2 linked regions of the Roseibium sp. Sym1 genome follow. The protein of the gene in region 1 interacts with the protein of each later gene in a pairwise test. Links are inferred from orthologs where the notes say so. Each region holds a gene or a part of one and is shown in the gene's direction. Other genes may lie near its edges.

What was found.
Region 2: the proteins of O6760_RS10985 (region 1) and ileS interact in binary tests that used the Escherichia coli proteins (3 or more experiments, as listed by UniProt). The link is inferred for Roseibium sp. Sym1 from one-to-one orthologs.

What each region holds. Positions count from the first base shown.
Region 1 is NZ_CP114786.1:2,413,123-2,416,431, forward strand. What follows is about bases 1-2,993. They hold O6760_RS10985 (HyaD/HybD family hydrogenase maturation endopeptidase), read left to right. Parts: upstream 1-1,147; coding sequence 1,148-1,840; downstream 1,841-2,993. Other genes in these bases: O6760_RS10975 (HupE/UreJ family protein), read left to right, coding at 1-32; cybH (Ni/Fe-hydrogenase, b-type cytochrome subunit), read left to right, coding at 48-797; O6760_RS10990 (HypC/HybG/HupF family hydrogenase formation chaperone), read left to right, coding at 1,840-2,190; O6760_RS10995 (hydrogenase-1 expression HyaE), read left to right, coding at 2,159-2,593; O6760_RS11000 (hydrogenase expression/formation protein), read left to right, coding at 2,617-2,993. In the rest of the region: more of O6760_RS11000, read left to right, coding at 2,994-3,309.
Region 2 is NZ_CP114786.1:206,081-209,934, forward strand. What follows is about bases 148-3,685. They hold ileS (isoleucine--tRNA ligase), read left to right. Parts: upstream 148-524; coding sequence 525-3,485; downstream 3,486-3,685. Other genes in these bases: lspA (signal peptidase II), read left to right, coding at 3,508-3,685. In the rest of the region: O6760_RS00950 (glycosyltransferase family 87 protein), read right to left, coding at 1-142; more of lspA, read left to right, coding at 3,686-3,854. UniProt on the Escherichia coli protein: Catalyzes the attachment of isoleucine to tRNA(Ile). As IleRS can inadvertently accommodate and process structurally similar amino acids such as valine, to avoid such errors it has two additional distinct tRNA(Ile)-dependent editing activities.

The sequences.
Region 1 (3,309 bases):
GCGCCGGCGGCCTCGCCCTGGCGATCACATAGGAGGCGGTCATGACCATGGATGCAATCGGGTCCGGCGCCGCCGAACCTGCCAAGCCTGCCGCCACAGGCAGCGCCTCCCACAAGGAGGAAGCCGTCTATATCTACCAGGCACCGGTCCGGATCTGGCATTGGGTCAACGCCCTCGCCATCCTGGTCCTCGGCGTCACGGGGTATTTCATCGGGTCCCCTCCGCCTGCCATCGGGGGAGAAGCCTATGACAGCTTCCTGTTCGGATGGATCCGCTACCTTCACTTCGTTGCGGGTTACATCCTGGCGGTCGCGTTCCTGTTCCGGATCTACTGGGCCTTTGTCGGCAACAAGCATGCCCGGCAGATTTTCCTGCCGCCGGTCTGGCGCGCCCGCTTCTGGAGCGAATTGCTGCACGAGGTGAAGTGGTACGCGATGTTCGCGAAGGAGCCGCTGAAATACGCCGGCCACAATCCGCTGGCCACGCTCGTCATGCATGTCCTGTTCGTCTGGTGCATCGTCTTCATGATCTTCACCGGATTCGCGCTCTACGGCGAAGGAACAGGCATGGGAACCTGGCAGTACACGCTGTTCTCGAGCTGGATCATCCCGCTCTTCGGACAGAGCCAGGACGTGCACACCTGGCATCATCTCGGCCTCTGGGTGATCGTGTGTTTCGTGATCGTCCATGTTTACGCGGCGGTCCGCGAAGACATCATGTCCCGCCAGTCGATCATCTCATCCATGTTCTCCGGATGGCGGACGTTCCGGGACGACAAGCCGATCGCCGACGAATAGGCCGCCTGGCCGAACCGGCAGGCAATTTTCAACCTTTCCCGGCGGGCGTAAGCGCCCGCCGTTTTTTTGGGGGGCCGAAAACGCTGTTTTTCCGCTGCCCAATCGGTAGCAATTCATCCACTTCCGATGTCCTTGGAAAATCCTCCAGTGAAAGCTTTCTTTCCAGTTTGCTCGAAATCTGAAAGAAAAATTTTCACATGATCTCGCGCTTCGTCAAAAAACAGTAGGTAAATCAAGGAATTTAGAGGGTGCGGCGAGTTGGCACATCGATTGCTCAGTAGAGGCCAACAAGACGCAACAAGGCGCCCGCTCATTCGCCTGGAGTGAACGAGGCGCGGGAGGAGAGTGCCATGGGAGAGGGGGCTCCCGCCGTGCTGGTTCTCGGGATCGGGAATCTGCTGTGGGCGGACGAGGGATTTGGTGTACGCGCCGTCGAGGAGCTGCACCGCCGTTACGATTTCGATGACAACGTCAAGGTCATGGATGGCGGCACCCAGGGTGTCTACCTGGTTCAGCACATTCGCGATGCCGATGTCCTGATCGTCTTCGATGCCGTCGACTACGGAATACAACCCGGAACCATGAAGCTCGTTCATGGCGACGAAGTGCCGAAATTCCTCGGCGCCAAGAAGATCTCGCTTCATCAGACAGGCTTTCAGGAAGTGCTCGCCATGGCAGAGATGCTGGGCGACTACCCCGACCATTTGCTGCTGATCGGGGTTCAGCCGGTCGAGCTGGAGGATTACGGCGGCAGCCTGCGTCCGCAGGTCAGGGACCAGATCGACCCTGCCATCGACAGCGCGCTCACGTTCCTCTCCGATCTCGGCGTCGAGGCCCGGCCGCGGGTCGCGCCGCTTGGTGAAGACGACACCATTGCCAGCCTCGAAATGACGCTCGGCCGCTACGAGACCGGCCGGCCGAACGCCGCCGATGCCTTTCGGCATGGCGATAGCCGGTTGCTTGCCGGGGACGGCTGGTCCGGTCCGGTCGACTTCGAAGCCGAAGTCGCCGAACTGGTCGCACGGCCGGCGGAGAAGAGCTGATGTGCCTGGGCATTCCCATGCAGGTGATCTCGTCGGATTTCGGTTTCGCGCGGTGCCGGGCAGAGGACGGCGAGCACGAGATCGACGTCCGCCTTGTTGGCAACGTTCAGCCCGGGACCTGGGTCCTGACGTTCCTGGGCGCCGCGCGCGAGATCATGGACCCGGTATCGGCAAGACGCACGAGAGATGCGCTCAAGGCGCTTGAACTGGTGATGCAGGGTGAAACGGATGTGGATCACCTCTTTGCCGATCTGGTTGCGGCAAGGACGGATGAACCGGACGTATCCCCCGAAAAGGATTTCAAGGAAAGGACAAGCGATGCATTCACCGCTGCTGACATCGATCATTGAACGCGAAGCGTTGCCTGTCGTTGACGAGACGACCCTCGACAGGCTTGCAACGGATGCGGCGTTCTCGATGGTCTTTTTTCCGGGTGATGCCGAGCGCCTCGCCGAGAGCAACGATGTGGCCGTGATCCTGCCGGAACTCCACAAGGCGTTTTCCGGAAACATTGCCGCGTTCGTGGCCGATCGCGGCAGCGAGCGCGAGCTCCAGCGCCGGTACCGCTTCAACCGTTTCCCGAGCCTCGTTTTTCTTCGGCACGGGCACTATCTGGGCGTCATCCAGGGGGTGCGGGACTGGGCCGACTATCTCAACGAAATTTCCGAGATCCTGAGCCGCGAACCCAGCGACCCGCCGCCTTTCAGGTTTCCGGACGGCTGCGGCGCGCCGGCCGGCGTTCACACCCACTGATCCTCGGCGAAGGGAGAATGACCATGAGCACTATCAATGATCCTTTCGACGGGCCGATGACCGGCCCCCTGGTCGGGCCCGGCAGCCAGCCGCAGGACGAGGACGGCGGTGTCCTGGAATACATGCAGATGCCGTCCGGCATGATGACATTCGAGGCACCGGATCTGCCGGAGCCGGAAGAGACCGGCGGTCTCTCGGACGGGTTGGGCGTTCTGGAAACTCTCGTTGGTCACTTGAAGGGATATGACCCGAAAGGTCCTGCCCGCCGTCTCGATCTGAGCCATCTGGAGCCGGCGAACCTGGATCTGGTCAACCAGGCGCTCGGCGAGGGCGAAGTCTCCGTGATCGGCGGCGCGCATCTGCAGGCGCAGGAGTCCGTTCTGGCCGGCGTCTGGCGCGTCCGGCGCACGCCCGGCGGCGAATATCCGGCGGCGGACTATGTCGAGGTCGGTGCCTTCCCGACGGAGGTTCTCGACTCGGTCTTCGAAACGGCACAGGACGCGGTCACGATGCCGGACACGCTCGGCCCGAATATCTTCAACGCGCCGCCGCTCGTTCCGGAAATCAATGAGCACGTTGCCGGGTCCGGCGAGGCATCGGGACCGCATGTCATCAACCTGTCGCTGCTGCCTCACACGGAGGAAGACCTGGCCTTTCTCGCCGAACGGCTGGGCCCGGGGAGTGCGACCATCCTGTCACGCGGTTATGGCAATTGC
Region 2 (3,854 bases), 2.2 Mb from region 1 along the record:
AGCCGATCGCCGAGCACAGGCAGGCAAACCCGATCCGGTCCCAGGTGAAATAGGCGCCGGCGCGCACGAACCGATGCCAGGCCCCGTCGGCCGGCCGCTCCCCGGTCACGGCGTCAGTCTCAAGCTTTGTGGAAGTGTCCATCTCGCCTGTTTCGTCCTGTCCAGTCCCCTTGTCCGGAGGTCATCAATGCCCGACAGACATTCATATTCGGTTACCCCTCCGCATTTTTCAGGAAAGGGCCGACGGGCCGGGCAAGACAAACCGCGGATGAATTTGCGGAACATCTTTATTCATCGGCGAAGTGCTGCTATGTCCCATGCCATGCATCACCAGGTTCTCATAATCATCGCCAGGCCGATGATCGCGACGACGCGAATTACTTGCCCGGCCTTCGGCTGACGCGATCTGCGCGGCGCCAGGGACCGGGATCTTCCTGTTTCTAGATTGCAGTCCCGCAAGGGACGGCAGTCCTTTTCCCATATGATTGCGGGCAAAGCGCCCGAACGACCGGATCGACTTGACGATGACCGAGACAGATAAACGCGACTATTCCGAAACGCTCAACCTGCCGCAGACAGACTTCCCGATGCGCGCCGGCCTTCCCAAGAAGGAGCCGGAAATCCTGGCCCGCTGGGAACAGCTCGAGGTTTACAAAAAGCTGCGCGAACAGGGCAAGGACCGCAGCAAGTTCGTGCTGCATGACGGCCCCCCCTATGCCAACGGCAACATCCATATCGGCCATGCCCTGAACAAGACGCTGAAGGACATCGTCACCCGCTCGATGCAGATGCTCGGCTACGAGAGCAACTACGTGCCGGGCTGGGACTGCCACGGCCTGCCGATCGAATGGAAGATCGAGGAACAGTACCGCGCCAAGGGCAAGAACAAGGACGAGGTGCCGATCAACGAGTTCCGCAAGGAATGCCGGGAATTCGCCGAGCACTGGATCGACGTCCAGCGCAAGGAGTTCAAGCGGCTCGGCATAGAGGGCGACTGGGACAACCCGTACCTGACCATGCGCTTTGAAAGCGAGGCGGTGATTGCCAACGAGCTGATGAAGTTCGCCATGTCCGGCCAGCTCTATCGCGGCTCCAAGCCGGTAATGTGGTCGGTCGTGGAAAAGACGGCCCTGGCCGAAGCCGAGATCGAATATCACGACCACAAGTCCGACATGATCTGGGTGAAATTCCCGATCGTGAGCGCCGGCGGCAGCGATGAAGCCGCCGTGGAAGAGCTGCTGGACTCGTCTGTCGTTATCTGGACGACCACGCCCTGGACCATCCCGGGCAACCGCGCGGTCTGCTTCTCCGCGCGCATCGCCTATTCCATCTATGAGGTCACACAGGACGGCCTGCCGGACGACAACTGGGTGCAGAAGGGCGACAAGCTGATCCTCGCGGATGCGCTGGCCGACGATGTCTTCAAGAATGCCCGCATCACCGATTTCACCAGGCTTCGCGCGGTGACGCCGGACGAACTGGACACCTTGACCCTGGCCCATCCGCTCGCGGAGCTGGACCTCGGCGGTTACGATTTCGATGTGCCGCTGCTCGACGGAGACCATGTGACGGACGATGCCGGTACCGGCTTCGTGCACACGGCGCCGGGCCACGGCGCGGACGACTTCGAGATCTGGATGGCCAAACGCACTGAGCTGGAAGGCCGCGGCATCAACACCGCGATCCCGTTCACGGTCGCCGATGACGGCTTCTACACCAAGGACGCGCCCGGCTTCGACGGCTGCGAGGTGATCACTCACAAGGGCGAGAAGGGCAAGGCCAACAAGGCGGTCATCGAGAAGCTGAAGGAAGCGGGCAACCTGATCGGCCTCGGCCGTCTGACCCACTCCTATCCGCATTCCTGGCGCTCCAAGAAGCCGGTGATCTTCCGCAACACGCCGCAGTGGTTCGTCTACATGGACAAGACGCTCGACGGCGAGGGAGACACCTTGCGCACACGCGCCCTGACGGGCATCGACAATACCCGTTTCGTGCCGGGCAGCGGCCAGAACCGCCTGCGCTCCATGATCGAGAACCGCCCGGACTGGGTGCTGTCGCGCCAGCGCGCCTGGGGCGTGCCGATCACCGTGTTCATCCACAAGGAAAGCGCCGAGATCCTGAAGGACGAAGCGGTCAACAAGCGCATCTTCGACGCCTTTGCCGCCGAGGGCGCGGACGCCTGGTTCGAGGACGGCGCCAGGGAACGGTTCCTGGGCAACGACTACAAGGCCGACGAGTGGGACATGGTCACCGACATCCTCGATGTCTGGTTCGATTCAGGCTCCACCCACGCCTTTGTCATGGAGGAGCGAGAAGATCTGTCGCCGAAGCGCAAGGTCGATGGCGGCGACGATTACGTGCTCTACCTGGAAGGCTCCGACCAGCATCGCGGCTGGTTCCATTCCTCGCTTCTGGAAAGCTGCGGCACCCGCGGCCGTCCGCCCTATGACGCGGTGCTGACCCACGGCTTCACCATGGCCGAGGACGGTCGCAAGATGTCCAAGTCGCTCGGCAACCAGGTGTTCCCGCAGGACATCATCAAGCAGTATGGCGCCGACATCCTGCGCTTGTGGGTGGCCTCGACCGATTACTGGGAAGACCAGCGGCTGGGTCAGGAAATCATCAAGACCAATGTCGACAGCTACCGCAAGCTGCGCAACACCCTGCGCTGGATGCTGGGGTCGCTCGCCCATGCCAAGGGAGAAGAGGTCGCCCATGACGACATGCCGGAGCTGGAGCGGCTGATGCTGCACCGGCTGGCCGAGCTCGACACGCTGGTGCGCGAAGCCTATTGGGAGTTCGACTACAAGAAGATCACCCACCAGCTGTTCACCTTCATGACGGTGGAGCTGTCGGCGTTCTATTTCGACATCCGCAAGGACGCGCTTTACTGCGACGCCGCCTCGTCGACCCGCCGCAAGGCCGCTCTCTACGTGATCGACAAGCTGTTCAACTGCCTGGTCACCTGGATGGCGCCGATGCTGCCCTTCACCATGGACGAGACCTGGACCTCGCGTTACGGCGAGGGCTCCTGTGTCCACCTGGAACAGTTCCCCGTGGTGCCTTCGGAGTGGCGCGACGATGCGCTGGCGGCCAAGTGGGCCAAGATCAAGACCGTCCGCCGGGTGATCACCGGGGCGCTCGAAGTGGAACGCCGCGAAAAGCGCATCGGCTCCTCGCTCGAGGCCCATCCGGTGGTGCATGTCACCGATCCGGAGCTGATGGCGGCGCTGGAAGGCAAGGACATGGCGGATATCGCCATCACCAGCCAGCTGACGCTGTCCGCCGATCCGGCCCCGGAAGGCGCCTTCACGCTCGACGACACAAAGGGTGTGGCCGTCGTGCCGGCACTTGCCGAAGGCACAAAATGCGCCCGCTCCTGGAAGATCCTTCCCGAGGTCGGCTCCGATCCGGACTATCCGGACGTGACCCCGCGCGACGCCGAAGCGCTCCGGGAATGGGACGCGGCACATGTCGCGGCCTGATCGAAAGGTGTTCTGAAGGCTCATGACCGACACCGACAAGTCCGGTTCCTCCGTTGCGAAACGGCCCCTTTTCTGGGGCCGTTTCAGCAGCTTCGTGCTCCTGGTTGCCCTTGCCGGCCTGGTTCTGGACCAGGGCACCAAGGTGTGGCTCGTGCATGGATATGACCTTCAGCTGAACGGGCCGGTCGACCTTTTGCCGGTTCTCGAAATCGTGCTCGTCTGGAACAGGGGCATTTCCTACGGCCTCTTTCAGCAACACAGCGAGCTCGGCCGCTGGCTTCTCGCAGGTCTCACCGTGGCGGTGACCGTCGGACTTTGGATCTGGTCGGCCCGCAGCACCTCGCGGCTGGTTGCCCTCGCGCTGGCCCT